DNA from 2 places in the Bradyrhizobium sp. S3.3.6 genome. Region 2 is predicted to be linked to the other one. Evidence: predicted binding sites of a transcription regulator. Region 2 holds the regulator's gene; the other holds the start of a gene.
The links. Region 2 encodes LexA, which represses DNA repair genes until DNA is damaged. Its sites were predicted from a motif close to TGTTCNNNNTGTGTTCNG; they were not measured.
Positions count from the first base shown of each region.

Region 1: ABID59_RS19720 (putative DNA modification/repair radical SAM protein) is a predicted target of LexA. The motif match lies at 2,064-2,081, and genes of this name have one in related genera.

Region 1 is NZ_JBEPOT010000006.1:239,884-245,892, forward strand. It holds gene ABID59_RS19715 (UdgX family uracil-DNA binding protein) at 1-749, opposite strand, end outside; gene ABID59_RS19720 (putative DNA modification/repair radical SAM protein) at 749-1,984, opposite strand; gene ABID59_RS19725 (ImuA family protein) at 2,147-2,950, shown strand; gene ABID59_RS19730 (Y-family DNA polymerase) at 2,850-4,439, shown strand; gene ABID59_RS19735 (error-prone DNA polymerase) at 4,436-6,009, shown strand, end outside.
Region 2 is NZ_JBEPOT010000002.1:769,327-782,853, reverse strand. It holds gene ABID59_RS08360 (ABC transporter substrate-binding protein) at 1-615, opposite strand, end outside; gene ABID59_RS08355 (ROK family transcriptional regulator) at 669-1,847, opposite strand; gene gltA (citrate synthase) at 2,129-3,433, opposite strand; gene gltX (glutamate--tRNA ligase) at 3,576-5,003, opposite strand; gene ABID59_RS08340 (glutamine--tRNA ligase/YqeY domain fusion protein) at 5,160-6,836, shown strand; gene ABID59_RS08335 (DUF2171 domain-containing protein) at 7,015-7,248, shown strand; gene ABID59_RS08330 (ComEC/Rec2 family competence protein) at 7,346-9,643, shown strand; gene ABID59_RS08325 (hypothetical protein) at 9,654-10,085, opposite strand; gene ABID59_RS08320 (hypothetical protein) at 10,279-10,533, opposite strand; gene lexA (transcriptional repressor LexA) at 10,712-11,413, opposite strand; gene ABID59_RS08310 (molybdopterin molybdotransferase MoeA) at 11,590-12,801, opposite strand; gene ABID59_RS08305 (helix-turn-helix transcriptional regulator) at 12,906-13,527, opposite strand, start outside.

The DNA of each region.
Region 1 (6,009 bases), on a different contig from region 2:
CGTTCGGCGTCCTCGATCAGAGGCTTAATGATCGAGGCCTCGGGCAGGTTCCTCCAGTATTTCTTCGGCATCTCCGTCTGCATCGCCTTCACCTTCAACCGCGCCGGGTTAAAGATGCTGGCGTAGTAGCGCCGCCAGGTTTCCTCCAGCCGGTCTTCGCCCGGCGCCTCGCTCTTGCTCACGCCCGGCGTGAACGAAAGCGCGTGGCCGTCCCAATGCGCGCAGAGATCGGGCGTCAGGATCGACCACGGCATGTCGGCAAAGCGCTTGGCGAAGAACGGCGCGGCGAGCTCGACGATATAATGCTCCGGCTCGAACCAGGCGACGTAATGCGCGGCACGTTCGCGGCCGATCTCGCGGAAGCGCACGAAGGCATGCATCTTGTGCTCGTCGCGATGGACCGCTCTTGCCATTGCCGTAGCTAACGCGATGTCAGGATCGGTCGCGACCTCGATGAGATCGTGGTTGTCTCTCAATCGCCAGAGCAGGCGATAGAGGATCGCAAAGCGCTGCGGATCGCGATGCAGGATGGCGGCCTGGGCGAGGTCGACGAATTTTGCCGACACGCTGAAGGTGCCGTCGTTCACCTCGAGGATCGGAGACGGCGCGGGCGGTGCGAACAACTCGGCTTCGCCGCCTTGCACGGCCCATGTGACTTCGGTGGGCTTCACATGATGAAGCACGAGCGTGCGGGCGGCTTTGCGCCAGCTTTCGAAATCGGTTTCGGTGTCGAGGATGATGTACTGCATCAGAAGCCAAACCCCAGTTGCGTTGCTTTCGGCTTGAACCGTTCGATCAGCCGCGCCTCGTCGAGGCGGTGCGGCGCGGGCCGGTGATCGCTGAGCACGATGAACGGCAGCACCTTGTTGCGGGGCACGTGCAGCCGCGCGAGATCGGAGAGACGGATCGTGGTGGTGCGCCGTGTGGCGATGATGCGCTCGACCGCCTTGGTGCCGAAGCCCGGTACGCGCAACAGCTCCTCGCGGCTGGCGCGATTGATGTCGAGTGGAAAGCGGTCGCGGTGGCGCAGCGCCCAGGCGAGCTTGGGATCGATGTCGAGCGGCAGCATCGCGCTGTCGTCGACGATCTCGCCGACGTCAAAACCGTAGAAGCGCATCAGCCAGTCGGCCTGGTAGAGCCGGTGCTCGCGCAGCAGCGGCGGCGCGCGCAGGGGCAACGCGCGGCTGGCGTCGGGGATCGGGCTGAAGGCGGAGTAATAGACGCGCCGCAGCCGGTAAGAGCCGTAGAGATTGGCGCTGGTGTGGAGGATGGTGTGATCGTTCGCGCCATCGGCGCCGACGATCATCTGCGTGCTTTGTCCTGCCGGCGCGAAGCGCTGCGGCTTGGCCTTCGTCTTGGTGCTGCGGTTGTCCTCGGCTTCGTCCAGTTTCAGCCGCAGCCGGCCCATGGTGCGGCGGATCGCACGCACGTCCTTCTCGGGCGCGAATTGTTGCAGGCTGGTCTCCTCAGGCATCTCGATATTGATGGAGAGACGATCGGCATATCTGCCGGCTTCCGCGATCAGCGCGTCGTCGGCCTCCGGAATGGTCTTGAGATGGATGTAGCCGCGGAAGTGATGCTCCTCGCGCAGTTTTCGCGCGACGCTGACCACCTGCTCCATGGTGTAGTCGGGACTGCGAATGATGCCGGAGGAGAGAAACAGTCCTTCGATGTAATTGCGCCGGTAGAAGTCCAGCGTCAGCTTGACCACCTCGTCGATGGTGAAGCGAGCGCGCGGCACGTTGGAGGAAGCGCGATTGACGCAATAGAGACAGTCGTAATTGCAGGCGTTGGTGAGCAGCACCTTGAGCAGCGAGATGCAACGTCCGTCCGGCGCGTAGGAATGGCAGATGCCCATGCCCGGCGCGGTCGAGCCCATGCCCTTGCCGTCGCTGGAATCCCGCTTTTCGGTGCCGCTGGAGGCACAGGAGGCGTCGTACTTGGCTGCATCCGCCAGGATCTCCAGCTTGCGTTGTACGTCCATCCCGGAATCCCTTTGATTCAGCTCATGAATCTGATCGAGCGCAATTCGATTGACTCTTCGCGCGCCGTTAGCTTTATATTAGAACATATCATGAACAAATGAGCCAGCCGCTGGTTCTCTTTTTGAGAGTCATCGGCAATCACCTCTGAAGGAGCGGCGAGCATGAGCGGCGCACGCATGAGCGCGCTTGCGACCTTGCGCAGCCAGATCGAACGGATCGAGACGGCGGAGGTCGTGCATCATCACGACCGCGTCGCGCTCGGCCACGGCGAGGTCGACCACGCCTTGAAAGGCGGGCTCGCACGCGCGGCGATCCACGAGGTGTTTTGCGAGGGGCGTCAGGGCGCGGCCGCGACGGGCTTTATCACCGGGCTTGCGGGCCGCGTCACGGTGCGTCGGCCGCTGCTGTGGGTGCGGCAGGATTTCTCGGAACTTGAAACCGGCGCGTTGTCGATGTGCGGGCTCGCCGAGCTCGGCCTCGATCCGCGCCGCGTGGTGATGGTGCGCGCGGCCGACGTGGAGAGCGCGCTGCGCACCTCGGCCGATGCGCTCGCCTGCGATGCGCTCGGCGCCGTCGTGCTCGAGCTCTGGGGCGAGACCAGGCAGTTCGATCTCGTGGCGAGCCGCAAGCTGACGCTGGCCGCACAATCCTCCGGCGTCACCGGCCTCTTGTTGCGGATGGCGGCACAGCCGCTGCCCTCGACGGCGGAAACACGATGGATGCTGCGCGCGGCGCATTCGCCGCCGGGCGCGGCTTCAATGCCTGCGGCGCTTTGGAGTGCCTGGGGCGCGCCGCGCTTCGATGTTGAGCTGTTGCGCAATCGTCATGGCCCGTGTGGCCGGTGGATCATGGAATGGAAGTGTGATGAGTGCCAGTTCTCTGAACCGTCGGCGTATTCTCAGCCTGTGGCTGCCGCGCCTGCCCATCGACCGGATCCAGCGGTTCTTCAACGGCGGGTTGGGTAATAATCCTGAGCCCAGCATTGTCGTCATCAAGGATAACAATGCGCTGGTGATCCATGCGCTGGACGAGGCGGCCGAGCGGCTCGGTCTGTACATCGGCCAGCCGCTGGCGAATGCGCGAGCGATGTGTCCGGACCTGAAAGTGTTCGACGCCGATGTCGTGGCCGATGCAAAGGCGTTGAGCGATATCGCCGACTGGTGCGACCGCTTCACGCCGCTGGTGGCGCTCGATCCGCCGCACGGGCTGTTCCTCGACATCACCGGCTGTGCGCATCTGTTCGGTGGCGAGGCTGCATTGTTGCAGACGCTGGTCCGTGCGCTGGCGCGCCAGGGCTTTGCCGTCGGCGCCGCGATCGCCAGCACCTCGGTCTGCGCGCGCACGCTGACGCGGCAGACGCCTGGCGTTATTGTTGCCAATGGCGGGGAGGCGGCGGCGATCGACCGGTTTCCGGTGTCCGCGCTCGGTGCGGACGAGGCCATCACCACCGGCCTGCGCCGGGCCGGGCTGAAGACGATCGGCGATGTCGCCTCGCGCACGCCGAGCGAAATCACGGCGCGGTTCGGCGCGCGGTTCTCCACGCTGCTCGCGCATGCGCTGGGGCAGGGCGATGCGCCGATCAGCCCGCGAAAACCGCTGCCCGACTACATCGTGGAAAAACGCTTTGCCGAGCCGATCGCGACCGACACCATGATCGCGATGACGCTGTCGCGGCTGGCCGATACGCTGATCGCTTCCATGGAAAAGCAGGGCAAGGGCGCGCGCCGATTAGAGGCCGCGTTCTTCCGCACCGACGGCGTGGTGCGCGCGATCATGGTCGAGACCGGGCGTCCCGTGACGCGAAGTGCCGTCATAGACCGGCTGTTCCGCGAGCGGCTCGATGCGCTTGCCGATCCCCTCGATCCCGGCTTCGGCTTCGACATGGTGCGGCTGTCGGCGAGCCGCACCGAGATCGTGGTGCAGGAGCAGCGCGATCTCGACGCCAATGTCCATGACAATGACGAGCTCGCCGCGCTGATCGACCGCATCGCCGCGCGTATCGGCGGAAAACGCGTCGTCGTGCACCTGCCGCAGGACACCCATATCCCTGAAAGTGCGGTGCTGGCCGCGCCCGCGCAGCATCATCTCGCCGCCGCTATGCAGGCCGAATGGCCGGCGCGCGCCGAGAGCGAGCCGCCGCTGCGCCCCTTGCGCCTGTTCGACAAGCCGGAGCCGGTCACAGTGCCGTTCGCGACCGTGCCTGATGGCCCGCCGCATCAATTCACCTGGCGGCGCGCAAAACATGCGGTGGTGCGGGTGGAAGGACCCGAGCGCATCGCCATGGAATGGTGGCGGCAGGACGGCAAGCAGCTGACGCGGGATTATTTCCGCATCGAGGATGCCGAAGGCCTGCGCTTCTGGATTTTTCGCGATGGTCTTTACGAGGGGGAGGTGTTCGACGCCGACGGCAAGCCCGCTTCTCCCGGCTGGTACGTGCACGGTCTCTTCGCATGACGACATCAGCTTATGCCGAGATCGGCATCACCACAAACTTCTCCTTCCTGCGCGGCGGCTCGGATCCGCGCGCCTATGTGCATCAGGCCAGCAAGCTCGGCATTCCCGTGATCGGCATTGCCGATCACAACACGCTGGCCGGCGTGGTACGGGCCTGGAATGAGCTCGACAATGACACGGTGCTACACAAGCCAAAGCTCCTGATCGGTGCGCGCATCGTCTTCATCGACGATACGCCCGACATTTTTGTCTATCCGCGCGACCGTGCCGCCTATGGCCGGCTGTGCCAACTCCTCACCAGAGGCAAGCGTGGCGACGACATCACGCGAATCGAGAAGGGCGAATGCCATCTCAGCTTCGCCGATCTTCTGGAGTTTTCTGAAGGCCAGCTCCTGGTCCTGACGCTGCCGCATCGGTTTGATGATGCGAAAGCGCTGGATGTGCTTTCAAGGCTCGAGGCCAGCCGCGCCGAAGGCGTGTGGCTGGCCGCGAGCCTGGTCTATCGCGGCGACGACCGTCGCCGTCTGGCGCGGCTCGACGATCTCGCAGCCAAAGCAAGGGTGCCGCTGCTCGCGACCAACGAGGTGCTCTATCATGATCCCGGCCGCCGGCCGCTTCAGGACGTGCTGACCTGCATCCGGGAAAAGACCACGATCGAGGCGGTCGGACGCAAGCTGGAAGCCAACGCCGAGCGCTTTCTGAAGACGCCTCGCGAGATGGCGCGGCTGTTCCGCGATTTCCCCGAGGCGATTGCGGAGACCATGCGCTTTGCCGACAAGATCGACTTCTCGCTCGACCAGCTCAAATATCAATATCCGGACGAGCCGGTGCCGCCGGGCAAGACCGCGCAGGGGCATCTGGAGGATCTGACCTGGGCAGGCGTCGATAAATACTTTGGCGGGATCGACAATGTCGACGCAAAGCTGCGCGCGACCTTGCACAAGGAGCTCGCGCTGATCGCCGAGCTGAAATACGCGCATTACTTCCTCACCGTGCATGACATCGTTCATTACGCGCGCAGCCAGAACATCCTGTGCCAGGGGCGGGGCTCGGCGGCGAATTCGGCGGTGTGCTACGTGCTCGGCATCACCTCGGTCGATCCGACCAAGGTCGATCTGCTGTTCGAGCGCTTCATCTCCAAGGAGCGGCTGGAGCCGCCGGATATCGACGTCGATTTCGAGCATTCGCGGCGCGAGGAGGTGATGCAATATGTCTATCGCCGCTACGGCCGCCACCGCGCCGCGATCATCGCCACCGTCATTCATTACCGCCCGCGCAGCGCCATCCGCGATGTCGGCAAGGCGCTGGGGCTGACCGAGGACGTCACGGCCGCGCTCGCCGACACCGTCTGGGGCAGCTGGGGCAAGGGCCTCAACGACATGCAGGTCAGGCAGGCCGGGCTCGATCCGCAAAATCCCATGATCAATCTCGCGGTCGAGCTTGCGACCGAGCTGATCGAATTCCCGCGTCATCTCTCCCAGCATGTCGGCGGCTATGTGCTGACGCAGGACCGGCTCGACACCTATGTGCCGATCGGCAACGCCGCGATGGACGACCGTACTTTCATCGA
Region 2 (13,527 bases):
CGAGGCCTCGAATTTTTGCCCATCGTCGGCGCGGGTGCCACCGTTGGCGACGGGAAAGGTGACCCCGGCGGTTTTCATCTTCTCGGCAAGATCGTTGAAGTCAGCCCAGGTCACGGGGGGCTTGTCGGCCTTGGCTTTGTCCATCGCGCGCTTGGAGAGAAACAGCATGTTGGTGCTGTAGATCTGCAAGGGCAGGGCAATCCACTTGCCTCCCGGCTTGTGCAATTTTGCAAGGTCCGGCGCGACGACCTTTTCGTAGCCGGCGGCAGCGACAACGGCGTCAAGATCGACGGTCGGCGCAATCTTCGACCAGGCGGCAATCTCCGGGCCCTTGAGCTGCGAGCAGGCCGGCGGATCGCCGGCGATGATCTGGGCGCGCAGCTTGTTCATCATCTCGGTGGTGAAGCCGGGGACGGGCGAGTGCTGCCAGATGCCGCCCTTCTCCTCGAATTTCTTGCCGAGCGCAGTGATCGCCGCTCCGTCGCTGCCTGCGGACCATTGCGAGATCGCGGTGAGGCGCGGCTTGACTGCGCCTTGCGCGCGAGCAAAGGCCGGCAGCGCGAGCGCGGCAGCAGATCCAGCGAGCAGACGGCGCCTTGTTGTTGTGATCGGCATGGCAAGTTCCTCCCGGGTGTGAACTCTTTTGCGCGAGAGCCGCGCAGGCTATGTCAGGCGGCCTCCGTCGATGCGGCCGGCATGCCGCCGCTTCTGGTCAGGCAGAGCGCGGCGAAGGCAAGTGCTGCCTGCGGATCGTTGCCCATCGAGGGCGGCACGAAGGCGAGCGACACCTGCGCCAGTTTCCGGCCGCCGAGCAGGCAGGAGTCGATCCCGTCGATGACGGCCTTTCGATCGTCTTCAGTGAGCAGCGACGGCCAGCCGCTGACGACAACGCCGCGGCATGGCTTGACGTTCAATGTGTTGCCGATGGCGAGGCCAAGCCTGAAGAGGCGCTGGCGCAATTCCTGGCGCACCCGCGATGTGAGGGGGATCGTGGTCACCCATTCACTGCCGAGTCGGAGCAATTCTGCTTCGGTGACGCGCAGAAGGTCGGCCAGCGCCGGCAGCGACGTATAGGCTTCGACGCAACCGTGATGTCCGCAGCGGCAACGCGGGCCGTCGGTTCCGAACACCATGTGGCCGAGCTCGACCGGGTCGAGCGCGTCGTTCTCGATCGGATCATCCAGCCAGGCGCCCGCGACGCCCTGGCCGACGAAGACGAACAGATGCGCATCGCTGAACGGATAGTTCTCGGTGCGGCAGCGGTGAAATGTGGCGTGCGCCACCACCGAATTGGTGAAGGTGACCGGCACGCCCGCGAACAATTCGCCGAACATGTCCCCGATAGCTCCGACGTCGCACGGAATGATCGGATTGCCTGATACACTCAGGCGGCCGAGGCCGGGAACGGTCACGCCGACCTGTGCGAGCCTGATGCGGCGCCGGCGCGTCCAGTCGCGCAGCAATGCCAGTGCTTCGCGAAACACCCGGCCGACGGATTCAACGGTCGGCTTCTTCGGCAGCGGCACACGCTCGGTGTAATGCAGTTCCCCTGACAGGCCGCCAACGCCGACGCTGAGCCATTGGCCGGTCAGCTCGAGGGCGGCAAGCGCCACCGTGCGGTCGAGCGACACCAGACCCGTCGGGCCGCCGACATAAGGGGCGGGGCGCCGCACTTCCTCGATCAGGCCTTCGGCTTTCAAGTCGAACAGGATACGCGACAGGCTTGCTTCGGACAGGCGCACGGCGCGCGCCAGGGGCGGCCGGAACGAGCCGCCGGACTGGAGCAAATGAGTCAAAATGGCAGCACGCGTCTGCCGCCGACTTCTCGGCTGCTCCGGCATTTCCATCCCTGTCGTCATTCTTACTTAGTGTAAGAATGCGCGCGGAGCATTTCGACTGTCAAGCGTTCGCCGGCGCGATGCTGCGACTTGTTGTTGTGCGCGGCAGCAAGATTGGGGCGGCCCACGAGTTTCGTAGGGTGGGCAAATCGAAGCGTGCCCACTATTTTTGTCGCGCTCGCAGAGTTGCGGTGGGCACGCTGCGCTTTGCCCACCCTACAAGGTGATCGCAAAAACAAAAACGGCGCCATCCGGAGACGGCGCCGCATTGATAGCCCTCAGGCTGAGACTTACTTGCGATCCTTGATCGCGACGTAGTCGCGGCGGGTGACGCCGGTGTAGAGCTGGCGCGGACGGCCGATCTTCTGCTGCGGGTCCTCGATCATCTCGCTCCACTGGCTGATCCAGCCGACGGTGCGGGCGACCGCGAACAGCACGGTGAACATCGAGACCGGGAAGCCCATCGCCTTCAGCGTGATGCCCGAATAGAAGTCGACGTTCGGATACAGCTTGCGGTCGATGAAGTACTGGTCGCTGAGCGCGATCTTCTCGAGCTCGAGCGCCACCTTCAGCATCGGATCGTCGCCATGGCCGGTCTCCTTGAGAACGGCGTGACACATCTTCTGCATGATCTTGGCGCGCGGATCGTAGTTCTTGTAGACGCGGTGACCGAAGCCCATCAGGCGGACTTCGGAGTTCTTGTCCTTCACCTTGGCGATGAACTCGGGGATCTTGTCCACGGAGCCGATCTCGGCAAGCATCGCGAGCGCAGCTTCGTTTGCGCCGCCATGCGCCGGGCCCCAGAGGCAGGCGATGCCGGCGGCGATGCAGGCGAACGGGTTGGCGCCGGAGGAGCCGGCGATACGCACCGTCGAGGTCGAGGCGTTCTGCTCGTGGTCGGCGTGCAGGATGAAGATCTTGTCCAGCGCGTCAGCGAGCACCGGGTTGATCTTGTACTCCTCGCACGGAACGGCGAAGCACATGTTGAGGAAGTTCTCCGCGAAGGAGAGCGAGTTCTTCGGATACACGAAGGGCTGGCCGACCGTGTACTTGTAGGCCATCGCGGCCAGCGTCGGAATCTTCGCGATCATGCGCATCGAAGCGATCATGCGCTGCTTCGGGTCGTTAATGTCGGTGCTATCGTGGTAGAACGCGGCGAGCGCGCCGACGGAGGCAACCATCACGGCCATCGGATGGGCGTCGCGGCGGAAGCCCTGGAAGAAGCGGGCCATCTGCTCGTGCACCATCGTGTGATGGATCACGCGGTGGTCGAAATCCTTCTTCTGCGCGGCAGTCGGCAGATCGCCAAAGAGCAGCAGGTAGCAGGTCTCGAGGAAGTCGCCGTTCTCGGCGAGCTGCTCGATCGGGTAGCCGCGGTATTCCAGCACGCCCGCATCACCGTCGATATAGGTGATCTTGGACTGGCAGCTCGCAGTGGAGGTGAAGCCGGGATCGTAGGTGAACAGTCCGGACTGGCCGTACAGCTTGCCGATATCGATGACATCAGGTCCGACGCTGCCGCTGTGGATCGGAAGATCGTAGTTCTTGTTTCCGACCGTCAGCGTGGCGGTCTTGTTGCTTGAGTTTGCGTCCATCAGAGGTCCCCGATGTAAGGTGAAACGGGCCGGACCCGGAAGGCCCCGATGACATGGGTGGGGCAGGCCGGATGTTCCAGAATGTACGGGGAGATGGGTATATTATTGCTGTGTGCACTGCAAGATCATGGCAGCTATGGACTTACGTCGTAGACTGATCCTTAAGCCGCCCCAGGCTTTCCTGGCGTCCCAGCACGTCCAAAACCTCAAAGATCCCAGGCGACGTGGTGCGCCCGGTCAGCGCGGCCCGCAACGGCTGGGCGACTGCGCCGAGCTTGAGACTATTTTCCTCGGCAAAAGCACGCAGTGCGGCCTCCGTGGTGGCGCCGCTCCAGGTCGCGACATTCTCCAGCGCGGAATGCAGCTGACCGATCAGCTTGCGGTTCTCAGGCGTCAGCAGGGCGGCCGCCTTGGGATCGAGCTGCAGAGGCCGGTCGGCGAAGATGAAATAGGCGCCGTCGATCAGCTCGATCAGCGTCTTGGCGCGCTCCTTCAGGGCCGGCATCGCCTTGAGCAGCTGGGCGCGCGTGGTGTCGTTCAGCTTGGCCTTAATCTCGTCGCGGGCGGGCACCAAATGGTCGAGCACGTCCTCGAACATCTTCACGAGCGATTGATCGTCGGCGTGGCGGATGTAATGGCCGTTGAGGTTTTCCAGCTTGGCGAAATCGAAGCGGGCGGCGGCGCGGCCGACATTGGCGAGGTCGAAGGCTGCGATCATCTCCTCGGTCGAGAAGATCTCCTGGTCGCCATGGCTCCAGCCGAGGCGGACGAGGTAGTTGCGGAGCGCGGCCGGGAGGTAGCCCATGGCGCGGTAGGCATCGACGCCGAGCGCACCGTGCCGCTTGGACAGCTTTGAGCCGTCCGGACCGTGGATCAGGGGGATGTGAGACATGCTCGGCAGTGCCCAGCCCATCGCATCGTAGATCTGCTTCTGGCGCGCGGCGTTGATCAGATGGTCGTCGCCGCGAATGACGTGGGTGACGCCCATGTCGTGGTCGTCCACGACCACTGCGAGCATGTAGGTCGGGTTGCCATCACCGCGCAGCAGGACGAGATCGTCGAGGTTCTCGTTCTGCCAGACCACGCGGCCCTGGACCTGGTCCTCGATCACGGTCTCGCCGGTCTGCGGCGCGCGCAGGCGGATGGTCGGCTTGACGTCCGACGGTGCCGTCGCCGGGTCGCGGTCGCGCCATAGGCCGTCATAGAGACGGGTGCGGCCCTCTGCGCGCGCCTTCTCGCGCATGGCGGTGAGCTCCTCGGCGGTGGCGTAGCAGCGATAGGCCTTGCCGTCCGCCAGCAACTGCTCGGCGACCTCGCGGTGACGGGCGGCGCGGCTGAACTGGTAGATGACGTCGCCATCCCAGCCGAGCTCCAGCCATTTCAGCCCGTCCAGAATCGCGCCAATCGCAGCCTCGGTAGAGCGCTCCCGGTCGGTGTCCTCGATCCGGAGCAGCATCTTGCCGCCGTGCTTCTTCGCATAGAGCCAGTTGAACAGCGCCGTGCGGGCACCCCCGATATGGAGGAAGCCGGTCGGGGAGGGAGCGAAGCGGGTGACGACGGAATTGGTCATTCGTGGCAGGGCCTATGCATGGGAGGCGGTGGTATATAACAGGACCGGAGCATAACTAAAGCCCGGCAGCGGACCGCTTAAGGCCTTGCTTAAACCCTTGGCTCAGCCAAGCAAATTTGGCAGAAGGACCGCTGATTTCCCTACAGGATTTTCGTAATGACAGAACTGGTGGCGACTGAGGTTGGGCGCGATTTCATTCGTGACATCATCCAGGCCGACCTCGATCAGGCCAAGTACAAGGAGATCGTGACCCGGTTCCCGCCGGAGCCGAACGGCTACCTGCATATCGGCCACGCCAAGTCGATCGCCCTCAATTTCGGTATCGCCCAGGAATTTCCGGGCCGCTGCCATCTGCGCTTCGACGACACCAATCCGGTCAAGGAAGAGCAGGAATATATCGATGCCATCCAGGCCGACGTGCGCTGGCTCGGCTTCGACTGGGGCAAGAACCTGTTTTTCGCCTCGGACTATTTCGACCGCCTGTACGAATGGGCGGAGAAGCTGATCCGCGATGGCTTGGCCTATGTTGACGATCAGACCCAGGAGCAGATCCGCACTTCGCGCGGCACGTTGACCGAGCCGGGCAAGAACTCGCCGTTCCGTGACCGCAGCGTCGACGAAAATCTCGACCTGTTCCGCCGCATGAAGGCCGGCGAATTCCCCAACGGCGCGCGCGTGCTGCGGGCCAAGATCGACATGTCCTCGGGCAACATCAATCTCCGTGATCCGGTGCTGTATCGGATCCTGCATGCGCATCATCCGCGCACCGGGACCAAGTGGAGCATCTATCCGAGCTACGACTATGCCCACGGCCAGTCGGACGCGATCGAGGGCATCACCCATTCGATCTGCACGCTGGAGTTCGAGGACCACCGGCCACTTTACGATTGGTTCATCGAGAAGCTGCCGGTGCCGTCCAAGCCGCACCAGTACGAAATGGCGCGGCTCAATTTGACCTACACGCTGCTGTCCAAGCGTGTGCTGACCCAGCTCGTCCGCGACGGTCATGTCGCCGGCTGGGACGATCCGCGCATGCCGACCATGGCGGGGATGCGCCGCCGCGGCGTGCCGCCGGCGGCTTTGCGCGAATTCGTCAAGCGCATCGGCGTGGCCAAGGCCAACAGCGTTGTCGATGTCGGCATGCTCGAGTTCTGCATTCGTGAGGAACTGAATCGCACGTCGCAGCGGCGCATGGGCGTGCTGCGGCCGCTCAAGGTGGTGATCGAGAACTATCCGGAAGGGCAGACCGAGGAGCTCGAGGCGATCAACCACCCCGACGACGCTAGCGCGGGCACGCGCAAGATCACGTTCGGCCGCGAGCTCTATATTGAGCAGGACGACTTCATGGAGAATCCGCCCAAGAAATTCTTCCGCCTGTCGCCGGGCAACGAGGTGCGGCTGCGCTACGCCTATTTCGTCAAGTGCACCGGCGTGATCAAGAACGACGCCGGCGAAGTGGTGGAGCTGCGCTGCACCTACGATCCCGCGACCAAGGGCGGCAATGCGCCCGATGGCCGCAAGGTCAAGGCGACCATGCACTGGCTGCCGGCGGCGAGTTCGGTGCCGGCGGAGATTCGCATCTACAACCAGCTGTTCGCCAATCCGAGCCCGGACGCCTCGAATTTCGCGGCCGACCTCAATCCGCAGTCGCTGGAGATCCTCGCTGATGCCCGGATCGAGGCATCGGTTGCGGAAAGCAATTCGACCGAGCCGATGCAGTTCGAGCGCCAGGGCTATTTCGTGCGCGACAGGGACTCGACGCCAGGCAAGCCGGTGTTTTCGCGCACCATCGGCCTGCGTGACACGTTCGCGAAGGAAGTCGCCAAAGGCTGAGACACGCATGAGCCGAGAAGCCGACGCGATCGTTTCCGCCATCGTCGCGAAATGGTGCGCCGGCTTCATGCCTCGTCACGCGCGCCGTTGATCTGACGGGGCACACGGCATCGTCATTCCGGCGAGGCAACGAACGCGTCCCCTGCGCGTTGTGTGGGTCCCCAATTGAGGATCTCCCATGCAGAACATCGCAGAGCATATGGAAGTCATCGGCGCCGACGGCGTCCACATCGGTACCGTCGACAAGGTCGAGGGTAATCGCATCAAGCTGACCAAGAAGGACAGCGGCGAGGGCAGCCACAAGGGTCATCATCATTTCATCGACAAGGGGCTCGTCGCCGGTGTCGAGGGCAACAAGGTCCGGCTGTCGGCCAAGGCGGATGTCGCCGTGACGATGGAAGAGGAAAAGTAGGGCTGCGGCCCCTTCGTTCCTGATCCGTACCGCTATTCGCACCGCTGCACGTTCCGGTAGCCTCTGCGCCAGTCGCGTATCGCAGGGTTGCTAAGGAATGGCGGAGCCGGGTCGGCCGCAACGGGTCTCGCAGGGTATCGCCGGCGCGCCGATTGCAGGGACTTGGCCAACCGGCCGGACCGCATCGGCGGGCGGCTTTGTGCCGGCGGGCTTTGACGTTTGGCCCGCGATCGTCGCGCGGCTTCGCGAATGGGCCAAGGCCGAAGCCGGCGCCGGGCGACTGTTTCCCTGGGTGCCGATCGCCTTCGGCTGCGGCATCGCGCTCTATTTCGCGGCCGATCATGAGCCGGTGCTGTGGGTCGTTGCCCCGACGACGGTGGCGCTGGCGCTCGGGGCGGTGTTGTTGCGCCGGAGCCGGTGGTTTGCGCCGGCGATCATGATCGCGGCGGTCGCGGCCGGCTTTGCCATGGCAACCTGGAAGACGGCGCGCATCGCCCACACGGTGCTCGCAAGGCCGCTTTATTCGGTGTCGCTGTCGGGCTTCGTCGAGACCCGCGACATCCGCGAACGCACCGACCGTTTCGTGCTGCGCGTCACCGCGATGGAGGCGCAGCGCAGCGACGTGAAGCTGGAGCGCGTCCGCCTCTCCGTGCGCAAGGGGACGGCGCCCGATGTCGGCAGCTTCGTGCAGCTGAAGGCGCGGCTGATGCCGCCGCTCGCGCCGTTGCGGCCGGGCAGCTACGATTTCTCGCGCGACATGTTCTTCCAGGGCATCGGCGCCTCCGGCTTCGTGATGGGATCGATCACGGCCGTGGCGCCGCCCGATGCCGGCGGCCTGCAACTGCGCTATGCGGCGGTGATGCAGGGCCTGCGCGATGCGATCGACGCGCGCATCCGCGCCACGCTCGACGGCGACAACCGCGCGATCGCGACTGCGCTTTTGACCGGCCGCCGCGATGCCATCACCACGCCCGTCAACGATGCGATGTTCATCTCCGGCCTCGGCCATGTTCTGTCGATCTCCGGGTACCATATGGCTGTCGTCGCCGGCGTCGTCTTCTTCGCGGTTCGCGCGCTGCTGGCGCTGATCCCCGGGCTGGCGGTCGGCTTCGCAATCAAGAAATGGTCGGCCGCCGCGGCGCTGGTCGCGTCCGCGTTCCATCTGCTGCTCTCGGGCGCGGAGGTTGCGACCCAAAGGTCGTTCTTCATGACCGCGGTGGTGCTGATCGCTGTCATGGTTGACCGCCGCGCCATCACCTTTCGCACGCTGGCGGTGGCAGCGCTGATCGTGCTTGCGGTCGCGCCTGAGGCGCTGGTGCATCCGAGCTTCCAGATGTCCTTTGCGGCAACGCTCGGCCTGGTGGCGCTGGTGCAGATCGGTATGCCGAACCTGTTTGCCTCGCCCGATCACTCGACAACCGCGCGCATCGCGCTGTGGGGCGGCCGCGAGATCGCGATGCTATTCATGGCCTCGATGATCGCGGGGTTTGCGACCACGCCCTATGCCGCCTTCCATTTCCATCGCGTCACGCCCTATGGCGTGCTTGCCAATCTCGGCGCGATGCCGGTGGTCTCGGCGCTGGTGATGCCGGCCGGGCTGTTGGGATTGCTCGCGGCACCGTTCGGGCTCGACGGGGTGTTCTGGTGGTTGATGGGGATCGGTATCGACTGGATGGTGGCGGTCTCGCGATGGGTCGCGGCGCTGCCCGGCGCGATCGGCCACGTCAGTGCCTTCGGCACTGCGCCGCTGATCGCGGCGAGCCTCGGCCTCGTCCTGATGGGACTGCTACGCACGCCGCTGCGCTGGTCGGGCGCGTTCGTGCTCGTGGCGGCAATCGTCTGGGGTCTGTCGGTCCGGCAACCCGATATCCTTATCGCCGGTGACGGCCAGAGCGTTGCCGTGCGGGGCAGGGACGGGCAGCTGCACCTGATCAGGACGAGCAAGGACAGCTTTCTGCTCAAGGAGTGGCTCGCGGCCGATGCCGACTCTCGCGATCCCGGCAGCGTCGCGCTTGCCGATGGTGTGTCGTGCGACGAGTCAGGCTGCGTGACGCCGCTTGCCGACGGACGCATCGTTGCGCTGGCGTTGCGCATTGACGCGCTGGGAGACGATTGCAGCCGCGCGGCACTGGTGGTGACGGCAAGGCCCGCGCCGCCGGATTGTGGTGCGATGGTGGTCGATCGGCCACGTCTCGTGCGTCAGGGCGCGCTGGCGCTGACGCCGCGTGGCGACGGCTTTGCGATTCAGGCGGTAAAGGCGAGGGGCGCAAACCGCCCCTGGTCGCCGGCGGCGGCCGGCGATGGAGATTTCGAACAGACCCTCATGCCGCGGTCGGCAGCTCCGCGCTCCAAAGACGCAACGCCGTCTGACACCGACCTGCAGGCCGATGACTGAGATCGACGGCTTAGCCGATCGGCAGGCGCGGGGACGTGGAGCGGCTGTCGGCGACCTGCGGCTTGTGCTCGCGCTCGCCGAGCGGCTGGGTCACGGGCAGTTGCAGCACGGTTGCGCGCTGGCCTTCGACCAGCTGCGTCACCAGCACGTATTTGCCGTCGGGGAATTCGATCGCGTCGTGATGGCGGTCGGGAATGTGCGGATCGACCTTGCCGAACTTGCCGACGCGCGAGTTGATGGTGCGCGTCCAGATCCAGCGATTGTCGTAGCGGACGTTGTCGGCGAAGGCGAGCTCCGTTCCCGGCAGCAGGCAAACCGCGACGGACATGTCGGCTTCGGAGGCGAAGCCGCGCGTCGAGGTGCCGCGGAACGTTGTCGTGACGATCGTCTCGCCAACTTCTGCGGGACGCGTCGCGACGGCATGCAGGCTATAGTCACACATCGGGTGCTCCTCAATCAGGATAGAGCACCCGCGCCTCTGTCTCGGAGGCGCAGGCCCCTATCAGAGTGGAAGCTCATCTTATGCTTGTTTGTGGGCAAATCTGCGGCTCGCATCAGCAGAGCGCGATCACATTATCTTTTTCAAATGCACGAGGAACAAAGCCTGCTCCCGCGCATTCGGTGAGCGCGTTGCTTCAGCGGCCGGCTGGCGCTGACCAGCCCGAATATTGCCAAGCCGGCTGCGCGACGGCGTTACGGGCATTGCGGAATTGCTCGGTCGTTGCGCGCGGTGCTTTGCGAGCGTGGTGCTGCGGCTGCGCAGCCAAGGCTTGCGACCCCAAGGCTTGCGACCCCAAGGCTTGCGAGCCCAAGGCTTGCGACACTAAGGCCTGCGACGCTGATACTGCGATCAGCGTCATCGTGACGGTGCTCAAAATGATCTTGCGCATGTTGGTCTCCTCGGTCTGGCAAAGGCCCTGCGAAGCAATGCGTGCTTCGTTGCGGCGTGCCGAGGATGTAGCGCTGGAGAAGGGGCCGGATAATCTGTGCAAAACCAGAAAGACTACCCAGCCGGAGCGGACAATCGTCCGCTCCAATCGTTGATTGCGCTCGCCGATAGCGACGCGATCAGTACTTCCGGTACAGCCCGATCAGCTTGCCCTGGATCTTGACCCGGTTGGGCGGCAGGATGCGAACCTCATAGGCCGCGTTGGCCGGCTCGAGCGCGATCGAGGCGCCGCGACGGCGGAAACGCTTGAGTGTCGCTTCCTCGTCGTCGATCAGGGCGACCACGATGTCGCCGGTATCGGCGCTCTCGTTGCGCTGGATCAGCGCCATGTCGCCATCGAGAATGCCGGCCTCCACCATGGAGTCGCCGCGCACTTCGAGCGCGTAATGCTCGCCCGAGCCGAGCATGTCGGGCGGGACGCTGATGGTGTGGCTGCGGGTTTGCAAAGCCTCGATCGGCGTGCCGGCCGCGATCCGGCCCATCACGGGCACTGCGACTGGACGCTCACCCTCGTCGGCCGGCAGGCTCGACGCCGGGCGCACCTTGCCGAGATTGCCCTCGATGACGCTCGGCGTGAAGCCGCGGCGGCTGCCAGCGGCGGCCTGGAGCTCAGGCAGCTTGATCACCTCGATGGCGCGGGCGCGGTTGGGCAGGCGGCGGATGAAGCCGCGCTCCTCGAGCGCAGTGATCAGGCGATGGATGCCTGATTTTGAGCGCAGATCGAGCGCGTCCTTCATCTCGTCGAAGGAGGGCGGCACGCCGCTTTCCTTCAGACGTTCACTGATGAACCGCAGGAGCTCGTACTGTTTGCGCGTTAACATCTCGACCAAAATCCCCCGGTTGATGTCGTTCGATTCCGAGACGCTGAAGTCAGCAATAAGCCGCTACATGCTCGAAACAAATCATGAACGGACACTATATGTTCGATACTTGTTCCGCAACTGCTTAATTTACCGTGAACGCGACAAAGTTCGCGGAACGCATGCGAACAATGCGCTCAGACGGGCAGTCGCAGCACCTCGCAGGGCGCTCCCGCTTCGGCCCTCGGTGCGAACGGTGCGCGCACGAGAAGTGCCTGTGCCGCAGCGAGATTCGCAAGCAGCGAGGAGTCCTGGTGATTGACGGGAAGGGCGATCAGCGTGCCGTCATCACGCACATCCAGGCGGGCGCGCAGATAGTCCTCGCGCTGGTCATTGGCGCCGACGTCGCGGCCGAGCACGGCGCGTTCGCGGCGGTGATGAACCATCGAACGGCCCGACAACGCACGAATCAGCGGCACCATGAACAGGAAGCCGCAAACGTAGGATGACACGGGATTGCCGGGCAGGCCGATTACGCGCATCGCCCCGAGCTGCCCGTTCATCATCGGCTTGCCCGGCCGCATCGCGATCTTCCAGAACGCCATCGAGGTGCCCTCGTCGCGGAGCGCCTGCTGCACCAGATCGTGGTCGCCGACCGAGGCGCCGCCCGTCGTGATCAGGATGTCGGCGCCGGAATCGCGGGCGCGGCGGATGCCGGCGGTGGTGGCGGCAAGCGTGTCGGCGGCAATCCCGAGGTCGATGGTGTCGGCCCCCTCGCTGCGGGCGAGCGCATGCAGGGCATAGCCGTTGGAATAGACAATCTGGCCATGACCGGGCGTCGTACCCGGCATCACCAGCTCGTCGCCGGTTGCGAGAATCGCGACCTTCGGACGGCGGCGGACCGCCAACTGCGGGTGATTCATGCCGGCGGCAAGCGCGAGGTCGCGCTCGGTCAGCCGGGCGCCCTTGCGCAGGAGCACGTCACCCTCGCGGAAGTCGATGCCGGCCGGGCGGATGTGCCGCCCGGCGACGGCGGCTTCCTTGATCGCGATGCGCTTGCCGTCGGCGACGGTGTCCTCCTGGATCACGACCGCATCGGCGCCGTCGGGAACGACGCCACCGGTGAAGATCCGGACGGCTTCGCCGGCACCGACAGTTCCTGCAAACGGCCGGCCGGCAGCGACCTCGCCGATGATATTGAGCTGCGCATCGACCCTGGCTGCATCGGCCGCGCGGACGGCATAGCCGTCCATCGCCGACATCGCCTGCGGTGGCTGCGTGCGCCGTGCGGCGAGATCGCGCGCCAGCACCCGGTGCCAAGCCTCATCGAGCGCAACCATCTCTTCAGCCAGCGGCTCCGCACCGGCGAGCACCGCGGCAAGCGCATCGGAAACCGGCATGAGGGCCACGGCTGAAAGCTCCTGCTTGGGCAACGCGACAATCAGGTCGCGGCCAGCGTTCTAGCCGACTGTGGCCGTTGAGGCAAAACGGATGCGCATACGCGCGGACGCAGCTATTTCTGGAGCAACAGCCGCACCAGCTCGGCCTGTCGCCCCACGCCGGTCTTGTCGAAGATCTTCGACAGATGGCTGCGCGCGGTTCCGTCCGCGATGCCGAGCCGTTCGGCCGTGGCTTTGCGGCCGCCGCCCTTGACGATCTCGAGCGCGAAGGCCGCTTCGGCACGGGTCAGGCCGTAACGCGCGCGTAGGGCGTCGAGTCTTGATCTCGCGTCCGGCTCGGGGTCGGTGATCAGCACCATCGCACTCGATCGCCAGCCGGAGGCGAGCGACACCGAGCTCTCCGCCCAATCGCTGCCGACCGGCGTTACCTGCACGTGCAGCGGCATGCGGCCGGGAAGCCGCCGCAGGCTCATCTCGCCTCCGATGCGATCGGGATTATCGATGCTGCACGAACCGACCAGCGTTTGCAGACAACGGCCATCGTCGCTGGTGATGGCGCTCAGCGCGCCCGCGTCGATCACGATGCCGTCGGCGGCGTCGAGCCATTCGCGCGCGCGACGATTGACGAAGATCGGGCGGGCCTGGGCGTCCGCGAGAATGAAACCCTGATCGAGGCCGTCGAGGCCCGCCAGCGCCGCGCGGCCGGCGATGTCGAGCTGGTGGGTACGCCGCTGG